Regions from separate parts of the Methylobacterium sp. J-092 genome, predicted to be linked through region 2. Evidence: predicted binding sites of a transcription regulator. Region 2 holds the regulator's gene; the other holds the start of a gene.
The links. Region 2 encodes HrcA, which represses chaperone genes, less so after heat shock. Its sites were predicted from a motif close to GTTAGCACTCNCNNNNNGNGAGTGCTAAC; they were not measured.

Region 1: a site for HrcA is predicted at 3,717-3,745, ahead of groES (co-chaperone GroES). Genes of this name have one in related genera too.

What each region holds. Positions count from the first base shown of each region.
Region 1 covers NZ_JAKSXU010000129.1:9,181-16,396, forward strand. The annotation lists gene MKK60_RS15825 (hypothetical protein) at 1-294, opposite strand; gene MKK60_RS15830 (peptidase inhibitor family I36 protein) at 613-1,296, shown strand; gene groL (chaperonin GroEL) at 1,625-3,277, opposite strand; gene groES (co-chaperone GroES) at 3,361-3,648, opposite strand; gene MKK60_RS15845 (magnesium transporter CorA family protein) at 3,860-4,861, shown strand; gene MKK60_RS15850 (endonuclease domain-containing protein) at 4,871-5,224, opposite strand; gene glyS (glycine--tRNA ligase subunit beta) at 5,442-7,216, opposite strand, start outside.
Region 2 covers NZ_JAKSXU010000095.1:68,867-76,082, reverse strand. The annotation lists gene MKK60_RS10835 (MFS family transporter) at 1-661, opposite strand, end outside; gene MKK60_RS10830 (DUF1236 domain-containing protein) at 906-1,763, shown strand; gene hrcA (heat-inducible transcriptional repressor HrcA) at 1,950-3,044, opposite strand; gene rph (ribonuclease PH) at 3,193-3,906, shown strand; gene rdgB (RdgB/HAM1 family non-canonical purine NTP pyrophosphatase) at 3,903-4,535, shown strand; gene hemW (radical SAM family heme chaperone HemW) at 4,585-5,763, shown strand; gene MKK60_RS10805 (hypothetical protein) at 5,836-6,417, shown strand; gene MKK60_RS10800 (penicillin-binding protein activator) at 6,432-7,216, opposite strand, start outside.

The sequences.
Region 1 (7,216 bases), on a different contig from region 2:
CTACCAGTTCCATTCCTCGAAGCCCGGCTCGCGACAGCGATAGCCGATCGGGCATTGCGGGTTGTCGCGGGTGGGCACGAGGCGAAGCTCGGCGATCTCGGACAGGTCGCAGAAGCTGCGGTCGCGCACGATGCGCTCGGGCTGCGCGCCGCCGACCGCGATCGTCACGTCGCCGCCGCGCTTGACCATCTCCATCGCGTCCGCGCAGGCGATGCGCGGTGTCGCCTGCCGCGTCTGCGCCGAGGCCGGCCCCGACGCGAGGGCGATCACAAGAGCCGTGGCGAAGCATCTCATCGCTGGGAATCGGGCGCCTCGTTGGCTCGCCCTGAAGGGAGCGGCGCGCGAGCATGGCAGTGAATTGGTGCACCCGCCATTGCACCGATGCAACGCCGGAAGTGTCGCGTCGAAGACCCACCTGCGATCCGTCGCCGCCGCAGCGCCGTATTCGCGCGTTTAGGGATTTCGCGCCGCGCAAGACTTGTTAAGATTTCGTCGCCCGCGGTGCGCAGTCTGCGAATCGCTGGATCTTCGAGGCGGCGTCCCGGCGGACCTTCGGCATCTCCATCGCTCCCGCGTCGCGACGGACGGGCGCACGGAAGATTTCGGCGTCGGATGCGTGCGGCCCACGAAGGGGAGGGCGGGATGACGATGGCGGCGGGGCTCGAGGCGTACCCGACGGAACAGAGCAGCGGAGCGGGCCGTCCCGTTTCGAAGCGCTGGGTCGCGCTGTTCGTCGCGCTCGCCGCCGGCTGGGGCACGCTTTTCGGGTATAGCGTGACGTTCCTCAGCGAAGATCTCCCGTTCAGGCCGGCCGCCGCCGCCCCGCCGGAGGTGCCCGCCTTCGGCTTCCCCCCCTTGCCGCAGACCATCGCCGTCGCGGCCGCCACGCCGGTGCCCGAAGTACAGGTGCCGCGCGTCGTCGAAGCGCCGGCTCCGGTCGTCGCGGCGGTCTCGGCACCGGCCGCTGCTTCGGTGCCCGCACCGCCGCCGCGGGTGGAGCGCGCCGAGTACGTCGGGACCTGGGGCCCGACCGAGGCCGCCTGCGGCAAGCGCTCGCGCCGACGCGGCTACATCCCCGCGACGATCACGCCCGAGCGCGCCAGTGCCGGGCGGACGATCTGCAGCTTCCACGACGGCCGACGCGTCGGGAACGCCTGGACCATGGCCGCGGACTGCGCCGAGCGCGGCCGGCGCTGGTCCTCCCAGGTCCGCCTCGTCGTCGACGGCGACCGCCTGACCTGGACGAGCGGCAAGGGCACCGCATCCTACGTCCGCTGCGGAAAGCGGGCGGGCTGACACGGCGCGTCGTCGATCGCTCCTGTCGTCCTTTTCGCAGAATCGCCGCTGCGGCTCTCGTCGACTTCCCCGTTGAAAGGCTTGAAGCGCGTCGCGTCAGAGCCTCCCGCTCAGGATGTCCGCGGGAGGCCGCGCGCGCGCGGCCAATGGTCGAGACAGATCTGCCGCAGGCTTCCCCGAAGCCGCCCGAGCCCCCTCGTCGTCCAAGCGTCCGCTCGCCGATCGTTTCACAGCGTCGGGAAGACGGCGCCGACCCGGGCCCAAGCGCAACGAAAAAAGGGGCCGCCTCGCGGCGACCCCCTTCCGACGTTGCAATGGTGGCTCGGACTTAGAAGTCCATCCCGCCGCCCATGCCGCCCATGCCGCCGCCGCCGCCCATGGGGGCGCCGCTGTCCTTCTTCGGAGAGTCGGCGATCATGGCTTCGGTGGTGACGAGCAGGCCGGCGACCGAGGCCGCGTCCTGCAGGGCGGTGCGCACGACCTTGGCCGGGTCGATGATGCCGGCCTGGATCATGTCGACGTACTCTTCCGTCTGGGCGTTGAAGCCGTAGGACTCGGAGCTGGTGTTGTCGGTGATCTTGCCGACGACGATGGAGCCCTCGACGCCCGAGTTCTGGGCGATCTGACGGATCGGGGCCTCGAGCGCCTTCAGCACGATCTTGATGCCGGCCTGGACGTCGGGGTTGTCGCTCGAGAGGGCGGCGACCGCCTTCTTGGCGCGGAGCAGGGCGGTGCCGCCGCCGGGGACGATGCCCTCTTCCACCGCAGCGCGGGTGGCGTTGAGCGCGTCGTCGACGCGGTCCTTCTTCTCCTTGACCTCGACCTCGGTCGCGCCGCCGACGCGGATGACCGCGACGCCGCCGGCGAGCTTGGCCAGGCGCTCCTGGAGCTTCTCACGGTCGTAGTCCGAGGTGGTCTCCTCGATCTGCGCCTTGATCTGCCCGACGCGCGCCTCGATGTCGGCCTTCTCGCCCGAACCGTCGATGATCGTCGTGGTCTCCTTCTCGATGCGGATCCGCTTGGCGCGGCCGAGCATCGGCAGGGTGACGTTCTCGAGCTTGATGCCGAGATCCTCGGCGATCATCTGGCCCTGCGTGAGGATCGCGATGTCCTCGAGCATCGCCTTGCGGCGATCGCCGAAGCCCGGCGCCTTCACGGCCGCGACCTTCAGGCCGCCGCGCAGCTTGTTGACCACGAGGGTGGCGAGCGCCTCGCCCTCGATGTCCTCGGCGATGATGACCAGCGGCTTGCCGGTCTGCACCACGGCCTCGAGCACCGGCAGCATCGCCTGGAGCGACGACAGCTTCTTCTCGTGGATGAGGATGTAGGGGTCCTCGAGCTCGGCGACCATCTTCTCCGCGTTCGTGATGAAGTACGGGGACAGGTAGCCGCGGTCGAACTGCATGCCCTCGACGACGTCGAGCTCGGTCTCGGCGGTCTTGGCTTCCTCGACGGTGATGACACCCTCGTTGCCGACCTTCTGCATCGCGTGGGCGATCATCTCGCCGATTTCCTTGTCGCCGTTCGACGAGATCGTGCCGACCTGGGCGACCTCCTCGGACGAGGCGACCTTCTTGGAGCGCGCGATGATGTCCTTGACCGCGGCGGCCGTGGCGAGGTCGATGCCGCGCTTCAGGTCCATCGGGTTCATGCCGGCGGCGACGTACTTGGCGCCTTCGCGGACAATCGCCTGGGCGAGCACGGTCGCGGTGGTGGTGCCGTCACCGGCGATGTCGTTGGTCTTCGAGGCCACTTCGCGCACCATCTGGGCGCCCATGTTCTCGAACTTGTCGGAGAGCTCGATCTCCTTGGCGACGGTGACGCCGTCCTTGGTGATGCGCGGCGCGCCGAAGCTCTTCTCGATCACGACGTTGCGGCCCTTGGGGCCGAGCGTCACCTTGACGGCATCCGCGAGGATGTCGACGCCGCGGAGCATCTTGTCGCGCGCGTCGGAGGAGAAACGAACGTCTTTCGCTGCCATGTGCAGGATTCCTTTTCGTTGGTGGAGAAGCCCCAAGACCCGGGCGGGCCTCGAAGGGCGGTTACGTCAGGTGTCCGAAGACCTCAGGCGACGACGCCCATGATGTCGGATTCCTTCATGATCAGGAGATCCTGACCGTCGATCTTGACCTCGGTGCCCGACCACTTGCCGAACAGGACGCGGTCGCCGGCCTTGACGTCGAGCGCGTTGATGCGGCCGGCCTCGTCGCGGGCGCCCGGGCCGACGGCGACGATCTCGCCTTCCTGCGGCTTCTCCTTGGCGGTGTCGGGGATGATGATGCCGCCCTTGGTCTTCTCTTCGCCTTCGATGCGGCGGACGACGACCCGGTCGTGCAGCGGACGGAACTTCATGAGCTGCCCTCTTGTTTGAATTCGCAAATCGGCGTTGATGCCGCGGAGACCCGCGTCCAACCCTGGCCGTTAGCACTCGTGGAAGATGAGTGCCAAGGCTGCGGGCGAGATAGCGGCGGCCCCTTGGCGAGTCAAGTCTGTCGCACCCCGCGGCGGCCGTCGCGCGCCGGGTTTCTCCCCCTCATCGCAAGCGCCGACGGAATTCCCTTTCATGCTCAGCCTGCACGGCCCCGAGGGCGCGCTCGCGCCGAGCGACACCGGCGGCCGCGCCGCCGTCCCGACCCAGACCGTGTGGATCGACCTCAACGATCCGACCCCCGAGGAGGCCCGGGCGGTGGAGGAGGCCACCGGCATCCGCGTGCCTTCGCGCAAGGCGCTGTCCGAGGTCGAGAGCTCCAGCCGCCTGCGCCGGCTGAAGAACGGCCTGTCGCTCTCGACGCCGATGGTGACCTTCGAGAGCACCGACTCGCTGCTCAAGCCGCTCGGCTTCGTCCTGACGCCGGACCACCTCGTCACCGTGCGCTTCCACGAGCTGCGCGCCTTCACCGAGGTGCGCAAGCGGATCGACGAGGGGGAGGTCGCCAAGACCGGGATCGAGGTCTTCCTGCTGCTGATGGAGGAGCTGGTCGACAGCCTCGCCGATGCGCTCGAGGACATGGGCGCCGAGCTCGACGGCCTCTCGACGCGGATCTTCGACTTCGACGTGCGCGCCCGACCGTCGAAATCCGACGAGAAGGCTCCGCCGCGCCGCCGCGACCTGGCGCTGAAGCGCATCCTGCGGGGCATCGCCCGCCGCGGGAAGGTGCTCGGCAAGATCCGGGCGAGCCTGCTCGGCCTCGAGCGCATCGTGCCCTTCGTCGCCGGAGCCTGCGAGCAGGTGCTGGCCCAGGAGGAGACCGATGCACGCTTCGAGACGATCCGCCGGGACATCGAATCCCTCGACGAGTTCGAGACCCGGCTCTCGGAGAACGTCCAGTTCCTCCTCGACGCGGCCTTGGGCCTGATCAACATCGAGCAGAACAACGTCTTCCGCGTCCTCACCGTCGTCTCGGTGGTCGGCGTGCCGCCAACGCTGATCGCGTCGATGTACGGGATGAACTTCAAGCACATGCCCGAGCTGGATTGGGCCTACGGCTACCCCTACGCGCTCAGCCTGATCCTCGCGAGCGCGATCATCCCGATCGTGGTGTTCCGGATCAAGGGTTGGTTCTGAGGCGGCGCATCAGAGGACATCGCGCCGCTCGATCGCGGCGAGAATCGTCCCGCGGACGCCGTCGAGGTTTTCGTCGATCTCGGCGTTGGCGATGCGCACGACCTCGAACCCGCATCGTCCGAGCCATTCGGTCCGAACGGCATCGGACGCGATCGCGGCCTGCGATCCATGCGTCGCACCCACGACCTCGACGACGCGCTTCGCCTCGATGCAGGCGAAATCGACGACGTAGCGATCGATCGGCCATTGCCGCCGGAACTTGCGCCCGTTCAGCTGCCGATTGCGGAGGACGCGCCAGAGCCGTGCCTCCGCACCGGTCTGCGTCGCCCGCAAATTCGTCGCACGCTGCGTCGGGTTCGGCATGCCATGACCTGACCTCACAAGCCGACGCGACCTCGCGGATGCGCGACGCACACCCTCTCCCGTTCGGGAGAGGGTTGGGGTGAGGGGACAGGTTCATCCGGAGAAGGCGCATCCCTCACCCTGTCCCTCTCCCGGACGGGAGAGGGGACCCGCGCGTCCCCCTATAGGAAGTGTAGATCGTCCTGCCCTTCTCCCCCTGGGAGAAGGGACCCGCGGTTCACCCCACGATCGCCGAGAAGTCTGCGACTTCTCGGGTTGCGGCGCGCAGCGCGTTGAGGAGGGCGAGGCGGTTCTCGCGAAGCGCAGCGTCGTCGGCGTTGACGGTGACGTGCTCGAAGAAGGCGTCCACCGGGGCGCGCAGGTGCGAGAGCGCCCGCATCGCGCCGGCAAAATCCTCCTTCGCGACCGCCGCCGAAGCCTCGACCCGCGCCGTCGCCAGTGCCTCGGCGAGCGCCCGCTCCTCGGGCTGGCCGGCGGCGGCGAGCGCGGCATCGGGCTCGGCATCGTAGGCGCGGCCGTCCTTCTTTTCCTCGATGCGCAGGATGTTCGAGGCGCGCTTCACGCCGGCGAGCAGGTTCCTGCCGTCCTCGGTGTCGAGGAAGGCGCCGAGCGCCTCGACCCGGCGGACCACCATCAGCAGGTCGTCCTGGCCGGGCAGCGCGAAGACCGCATCGATCAGGTCGTGGCGGGCGCCCTTGTCGCGCAGGTAGACTTTGAGGCGGTCGGCGAAGAAGGCCAGCAAGTCGGCGACGCGCTGGGCCGACGGGCTTCGGTCGGCCTCGCCGTCGGTCTCGACGATTGCGGAGAAATGGAAGCCGGCCGAGCCGAGATCGTCCTCGCGGATGCTTGCGGGCTCGGCGGAGGCGGCCGGCGCGCCACGGGTTTCCGCGATGGCGAACTGTCGGTTGGCGACGCTCGAAAGCGGCAGCCGCAGGGACCGCTCCAGCGTGGTCCGGATCACCCCCAAAGCCGCCCGCCGCAGCGCGTACGGGTCCTTGCTCCCGGTGGGCTTCTCGTCGATCGCCCAGAAGCCCACCAGCGTGTCGAGCTTGTCGGCGAGCGCCACCGCCACCGAGACCGGATCGGTCGGCACGCGGTCGCTCGGCCCGACCGGCTTGTAGTGCTCCTCGATCGCGGCACAGACGCTCGGGTTCTCGCCCCGGAGCGCGGCGTAGCGGGCGCCCATCAAGCCCTGCAGCTCGGGAAACTCGCCGACCATCTCGGTGACGAGGTCCGCCTTGGCGAGCCGCGCGGCGCGCTCGGCGAGGTCGGCATCGGCGCCGACGAGGGAGGCAAGCTCACGCGCGAGCGCCGCGATGCGCTGCACCCGCTCGCCCTGCGTCCCGAGCTTTTCGTGAAACACGATGGTGTCAAGCTTCGGCAGGCGGTCCGCGAGGCGGATCGCCTTGTCGGTCTCCCAGAAGAACTTCGCGTCCGAGAGCCGGGCGCGGACCACGCGCTCGTTGCCCGCGGTGATCGCGGCGCCGCCGTCCGTGGCGACGAGGTTCGAGACCAGGATGAAGGCCGGCGCCAGCGCGCCGCCGGCGTCGCGCACGACGAAGCATTTCTGGTTGGCGCGGATGGTGGCGCGCACCGCCTCGCCCGGGATGTCGAGGAAGCTTTGGTCGAAGGTGCCCATCAGCACCACCGGCCATTCGACGAGGCCTGCGACCTCCTCCAGCAGGCCCTCGTCCTCCACGAGCTCGAGGCCGCGGGCGAAGGCGAGGTCGCGGGCGTCGTGCAGGATGATGTCCTTGCGGCGATCCGCATCGAGCACGACCTTGGCGCGCTCCAGGCTCCGGACGTAGTCGTCGAAGCGACGGACCTCGATCGCGCCGGGCGCCAGGAAGCGGTGGCCGTAGGTGGTGGTGCCCGACGTGATGCCGCCGACCTCGAACGGCACCAGGTCCGGCGTCTCGGTCTCCGGGCCGAAGGTCGCGACGATCGATTGCAGCGGGCGCACCCAGCGCAGGGCGCCCGCCTGCGCCGAGG
Region 2 (7,216 bases):
CGGCGAGCGAGCGCCGCAGGTAGAGGGCGACGATGGCGGCCACCGCCCCGAGGAAGAACGGGATTCGCCAGCCGAAGCTGTGCAGCTGCGCCTCGGTGAGCGCAAACTGCAGCACGATCAGCACCAGCGAGGCCAGGAGCTGGCCGCCGATCAGCGTCACGTACTGGAACGAGGCGAAGAATCCGCGCTGACCCTTCAGCGCGACCTCGCTCATGTAGGTGGCGCTGGTGCCGTACTCGCCGCCGACCGAGAGGCCCTGGAGCATGCGCGCCAGCAGCAGCAGCACGGGGGCTGCGGCGCCCACGGTCTCGTAGGTGGGCAGCAGGCCGATGAACAGCGAGCCGATGCACATCATCAGGACCGAGATGACCATCGAGGTCCGGCGCCCGACGCGGTCGGCGATGCGCCCGAACAGCCAGCCGCCGATCGGCCGCATGAAGAAGCCCACGGCGAAGATGCCGGCGGTCTGGAGAAGCTGGCTGGTGGAATCGCCCTTCGGGAAGAACGACGACGCGAAGTAGATCGCGAAGAAGGCGTAGCAGTAGAAATCGTACCACTCGACCAAATTGCCGGAGGACGAGGCGACGATCGCCCGGATGCGGCGGCTGCGGTCGGCCGCCACGTCTTCGGCGGTTGGCGCGATCCCGATCGAGTCGGACATGCTGGCTCCCTGTCTCCGTCGTTCGGACGGTGCATTCTTGATACGGGCGACGTTACAGGCGGGGACCGGGACCGCCTAGGCCGCGTGGGCGCGCGAACGAGGATGCCCACCGCCCGTGTCACGTCGTCTCCGAGAGGCACGCGCCGACGGAACGCTTTTCGGGACTGTACCGTTTCGGGGCGGTGACTTCGTCGGTCGGCGACGGACGCGGCCTTTCAACAATAACGGGACGGGATCGAGCGCCATGAACAAGATCTTTCGCGGAACGGTGACGGCCGCCGTGCTGGTGCTGGGCACGGCCACGGCCTTCGGCCAGGGCGGCCCCGGCGGCGGTGCCGGCGGGCCGGGCGGCGCCGGCGGCGCCGGCGGACCGGCGGGCGGTGCTGGCGGCGGCGCCGGCGGTGGCATGCGCGGCGGTGCAGGCCCTGGCGGCGGTGCTGGCGGTGGTGCCGGCGGCGCGATGCGCGGGAACGACGCCGGCGGCCCGGCGGGCGGCGCGGCCGAGCGCGGCGGGCCGGGCGGCGGTGCCGACCGGGCCGGTCCGGTCGGTGCCGATCGCGGGGCGCCGGGCGGTGCGGAACGCGGCGGTGCGATGCGCGACGACGGCCCCGGCGGCAAGCCCGGCGCCCGCGACGAGCGCGGCGGCCCCGGGCGCAACGAGACCGGCGGCCCCCGCGGGGATCGCGACGGTCCGGCGGCGCGCGACGGACGCGGCGACCGTGATGGTCCCGGCGCCCGTGACGGCCGGGGCGATCGCGACGGCCCCGGTGCCCGCGGCGACCGCGACGGTCGTCCGGATCGCGGCGCCCGCGGTCCGCGCGGCGGCGGCGAGGCCCGCGGCGCCTATGGGCGTCTCGGCGGCGCCGAGCGCACCCGGTTCCGCCAGGACCTGTTCCGCAGCGGCGTGCCGCGCCTGGCGGCCGGCGCCTTCGCGCTCACCGTCGGCACGGCGATCGCCCGCAGCTATGAACTGCACCGCCTCCCGCCGGCGATCGTCGAGCTGGCACCGGAATACGAGGATTACAGCTACGTCCTCGTGGACGACGACATCGTCATCGTCGATCCGGACACCTACCAGATCGTGGACGTGATCCGCGGCTGAGGCGAAAACCCGCGCCGGCCTGCCCTCCCTCCTCTGCGGGGGAGGGTGGGCCTCGTGGCGGCAAGGGTCGGGAGAGGCGGGTGCGTCGTCCGGATACGGCGCTCCCCCTCTCCCGATGTGCTTCGCGGGCCGACATTCCGCGTCAACCGAGGGGCGCGGCGGCGCATTGGGCGAGCGGCCCCGGCCCTACGTCCCGCGGTCGAGCATCCGCGAGACGACCCGCGCCGTGTAGTCGACCATCGGCACGATGCGGGCGTAGTTCAGGCGCGTCGGGCCGATCACGCCGACGACGCCGACGATGGTCTGCGACCCGTCGCGGAACGGCGCCGCGATCAGCGACGAGCCGGAGAGCGAGAACAGCTTGTTCTCCGAGCCGATGAAGATCCGCACCCCGTCGCCGCCCTCGGCGCGGGCGAGCAGGTCGATCACGTCCTTCTGCGTCTCGAGGTCCGAGAACAGCAGCCGCATCCGCTCGAGGTCCTCGATCGCGCGAAGGTCGTCGAGCAGGTTGGCCTGCCCGCGCACGATGAGCTGGCGGGCCTCGCTCGGGCCGACGGACACGGCGAGACCTGCATCAACCAGGCGCTCGGTGATCGCGTCGAGCTCGCGCTTCATCGCCTGGCGGCCCGCCTCGATCTCGGCGCGCAGGCCGCCGAGGGTGCGGCCGTGCAGGCGGGCGTTGAGGTAGTTCGACGCCTCCTGCAGCGCGCTCGCCGGCAGGCCCGGCGGCAGGTCGAGCAGGCGGTTCTCGACCGAGCCGTCGTCGGAGACGAGCACCACCAGGGCGCGTGCCGGATCGAGCCGCACGAACTCGATGTGCTTGAGCTGCACGTTGGTCTTGGTCGTCAGCACCACGCCGGCTCCGCGCGAGATGCCCGAGAGCAGGCTCGACGCCTCGGCCAGCGCCGAATCGAAGGTGTGCCGCGAGGCCGCCGCCCGCATCTGCGCCTCGATCCGCTCCTGCTCCTCGCGGCCGACATCGCCGAGCTCGAGCATCGCGTCGACGAAGAAGCGCAGGCCCAGCTCGGTCGGCAGGCGCCCGGCGGAGGTGTGCGGCGCGAAGATCAGCCCGGACTGCTCCAGGTCGGACATCACGTTGCGGATCGAGGCCGGCGACAGGGTCATGGGCAGGATGCGCGCGAGGTTGCGCGATCCCATCGGCTCGCCGGTGGAGAGATAGCCCTCGACGATCTGCCGGAAGATCTCGCGGGCACGCTCGTTCAGCGCGGCGAGGGCCTGCGCCTGCGGCGGTTGGGAGAAGGGTCGGGAAAACTCGGTCACGCGCGGTTCCTGGCCGATGATTGTGTCCCGCTAAAGCCTGCGGATCAATCCATGAGCTTCTCATACGGCGCTCGGGCGCCTCGGGTTGCCGCGTGTGGCGGCGCAGCCTAAGCACCCCGCTCGAATTCGGGAATCAGGAGAACGCCGCATGCGGCCTTCGAAGCGCGCGGCCGACGAGTTGCGCAAGGTCACGCTCGAGCGCTCGGTCGCCCGCTACGCGGAGGGCTCCTGCCTCGTGACCTTCGGCGAGACCCGGGTCCTGTGCACCGCCTCGCTGGAGGAGCGCGGGCCGCACTGGCTGCGCGGCTCGGGCAAGGGCTGGATCACGGCGGAGTACGCCATGCTGCCGCGCGCCACGCACGAGCGCACCCGCCGCGAGGTCAATTCCGGCAAGCCCTCGGGCCGGACGCAGGAGATCCAGCGGCTGATCGGGCGATCTCTGCGCGCCGTCACCAACCTGCCGGCGATGGGCGAGAAGCAGATCACCGTCGACTGCGACGTGATCCAGGCCGACGGCGGCACCCGCACGGCATCGATCACCGGCGCCTGGGTCGCGCTGCACGAGTGCTTCGCCTGGATGCGCGCCCGCTCGATGATCTCGGTCGACCCCTTGCGCGACCACGTCGCCGCCATCTCCTGCGGCATCGTCAAGGGCGCCGCCGTGCTCGACCTCGACTACGCCGAGGATTCGGGCGCCGAGACCGACGCCAACTTCGTCATCACCGGCACCGGCGGCCTCGTCGAGGTCCAAGGCACCGCCGAGGGCAAGCCGTTCTCGGAGGACGAGCTGCTCGCGCTGCTCCGGCTCGCCAAGGGCGGCGTCGCCGACCTCGTCGCCCTCCAGAAGCAGGCGATCGCATGAGCCACCGCATCCTCTCGGGCCGGGTCGTGATCGCGACCCACAATGCCGGCAAGCTGGTGGAGATGCGCGAGCTGCTCGCGCCCTTCGGCGTCGAGGCGGTCTCGGCCGGCGAGCTCGGGCTCGCGGAACCCGACGAGACCGGCACGATGTTTTCCGAGAACGCCGCGATCAAGGCGGTCGCCGCCGCCAACGCCGCGGGCCTGCCGGCCTTCGCCGACGATTCGGGCCTGTGCGTCGATGCGCTCGATGGGGCGCCCGGGCTGTTCTCCGCCCGCTGGGCCGGCGCGTCCAAGGACTTTTCCGGCGCGATGGCGCGGATCTTCGCGGAGCTGGACCTGCGCGGGGCGAGGGACCGGCGGGCGCATTTCGTCTCGGCTCTGGTGCTGGCCTGGCCCGACGGCCATACCGAGCTGTTCGAGGGCCGCGTCTTCGGCGACCTCGTCGAGCCGCGCGGCACGGCCGGCTTCGGCTACGACCCGATGTTCCGGCCCGACGGCTTCGACCGCACCTTCGGCGAGATCGCGTCGGAGGAGAAGCACGGGGTCGACTGGCAGACCGGCGACGCCCTCTCGCACCGGGCCCGTGCCTTCGTGAAGCTCGCCGCCGCATGCCTGCGCCGGCCGGGCTGAACGGATCGGGCGATTGCCAAACGGCGCGCACGCGAGCACATCGCGTGCGATGACTGACCGTTCAGGCCCGGACCACCCGACCCGCGATGCGGGCTTCGGCGTCTACGTGCATTGGCCCTTCTGCGCCTCGAAGTGCCCGTATTGCGACTTCAACAGCCATGTCCGCCATGCGCCGGTGGACGAGGCGCGCTACCTCGCGGCCTTCCGCGCCGAGATCGCGCACGTGGCGGGGCGCACCCCCGGCCGCACCGTCTCGAGCATCTTCCTCGGCGGCGGCACGCCCTCGCTGATGCAGCCCGCGACGGTCGCCGGCATCCTCGATGCCATCGCCGCAGCCTGGGGCGTCGAGCCCGGCGCCGAGATCACGTTGGAGGCCAACCCGACCAGCGTCGAGGCCGGGCGCTTCCGGGGCTACCGCACGGCCGGGGTCAACCGCGTCTCCCTCGGCGTCCAGGCCTTCGACGACGCTTCGCTCAAGAGCCTCGGGCGGCTGCACAGCGCCGAGGAGGCCTTCGCCGCGATCCGGGTCGCGCAGGGCGCGTTCGACCGCAGCTCGTTCGACCTGATCTACGCGCGCCCGAACCAGACCGCCGCGGCGTGGCGGCGCGAGCTCACCGAGGCGATCGGCCGGGCGGCCGAGCACCTCTCGCTCTACCAGCTCACCATCGAGCCCGGCACGCCGTTCTACGGGCTCGCCGCCGCCGGCCGGCTGGTGCCGCCCGACGACGAGACCGCCCGCGCGCTCTACGACGTGACCCAGGAGGTCTGCGACCGGGCGGGCCTGCCGGCCTACGAGATCTCGAACCACGCGCGTGCCGGCGCGCAGTCGCGCCACAACCTGCTGTACTGGCGCTACGGCGAATATGCCGGCATCGGCCCCGGCGCGCATGGCCGTCTCGTGACGGAGGCCGGCCGACTCGGAACCGTCACCGAGAAGGCGCCAGAGGCCTGGCTCGCCCGCGTCGAGCGCGACGGCCACGGCATCGCCGAGACCGAGACGATCGCCGGCGCCGACCAGGGCGACGAGTTCCTGATGATGGGCCTGCGCCTGTCCGAGGGCATCGACCCGGCGCGCTATGCCGCGCTCAAGGGCCGCCCGCTCGACGGGTCGCGGGTCGCGGCGCTGATCGGCGACGGCCTCGTGGCGCGGCTCGACGGCGGCCGCATCGCCGCGACCGCGCGCGGCGCTCCGGTGCTCAACGCCGTGGTCGCGAGCCTCGCGGCGTGATGCCGTACGCCTCCGCGCGCGCGTCGAAAGCCGATCCGTGAGCCGGCGACGACGCCGGCCGTCATCGGCCTCGTGCTGCTCGCGGCGCTGCTGCATGCCGGGTGGAACACGCTGCTGCGCGGCGGCGCGGACCGGCTCTGGACCATGAGCGTGATGAATCTTGCGGTCGGCGGCCTCGGGCTCGCCCCGGTCGGCGGCGGGTTGCCGTCGCTGTCGCTGGGCAGGGCCGGCCTGTCGCGCGGCACGCTGCTGGCGGCGCTCGGCACGGCCGCGACGATCGCCGCCTACACCCTGATCGACGGCATCGGCGTGCGGCTGTCGGGCGACTGGGTCGGCGACACCGCGGCGATGGTCACCGTCCACCGCGCGTCTCCGCTCTGGCTCCTGCTGACGCGCGGATCGGCGGCCCTCGGCGGGCGGCCCGCCGCGGTCGCGCGCGCCGTCGGCGGGGGCGCCGCCTCGCTGCTGGCCTACGCGGCGGTGATCTGGGCGATGCGGCTCGGGGCGATGGGGCCGGTCTCGGCCCTGCGCGAGACCAGCGTGGTCTTCGCCGCGCTCCTCGGCCGCGCCTTCCTGGCGGAGCGCCTGACCGCCGGCCGCATCGCCGCCTGCACGGTCGTCGCGGCCGGCGCGGCGATGATCGGCCACGGCTGACGCGCGGCGGAGGCTCAGGTGCCGGGTTTGGCCAGGGCGCGGGGCGCCGGGCTGACCACGCTCGACGCGTTGTTGCGGATCTCGTGGACGGCGAGCGCCCGGTCGCTCAGGCCGTCGGCGCGGAAGCGGAAGGTGCCGTCGACGCCGGCGAACCCGGCGCTCTTGGTCAGGGTCGCGTCGGCGAAGCGCTGGGTCCCGTATTGCCGCGCGAGCGCCGCACTGAGCGAGACCGCGTCGTAGGCCAGCGAGGCGACCCGCGGCGGGCTCGTGCCGAACCGCGCCTGGTAACGCCCGGCGAAGTTGCCGAATCCGCCGGTGTCCGGTGCGGCGAAGCGGCCGCCCTGTAGGGCCGGTAGCGCGAAGAGCCGCGGCTCGTTCCAGACCGCGGTGCCGATCGGCCGGACGCGGGACGGCGCGAAGCCGGCCTTGGTGAGCGCGGCCGCCACATTCGGCAGCCCGTCGGCGGTCTCGGGCAGGAACAGGGTGTCGGCCTGCGCGCCCGGTCCGGTGATCAGGCCGCCGAGGCGCGCGATCGCCGGCTCCGGCGCGCCGGGGGCGTAGCGCTCGATGCCGACGAGACGGGCGCCCTTGCGCGCCACCGCTTCGCGGAACTGCGCCTCGACGGCGTTGCCGTAGGCGTTCTCGGGGATCAGCGCGGCGAAGGAGCGGCGCCCGCCCGCGACCGACTCGTCGACGATCCGGTCGACCTCGGCCTGCGGGAGGAAGCTCAGCAGGTAGGTGCCGGGGCCGGCGACGCTCGCATCGGTCGAGAACGCGATCACCGGCTTGCCCGCGGCGC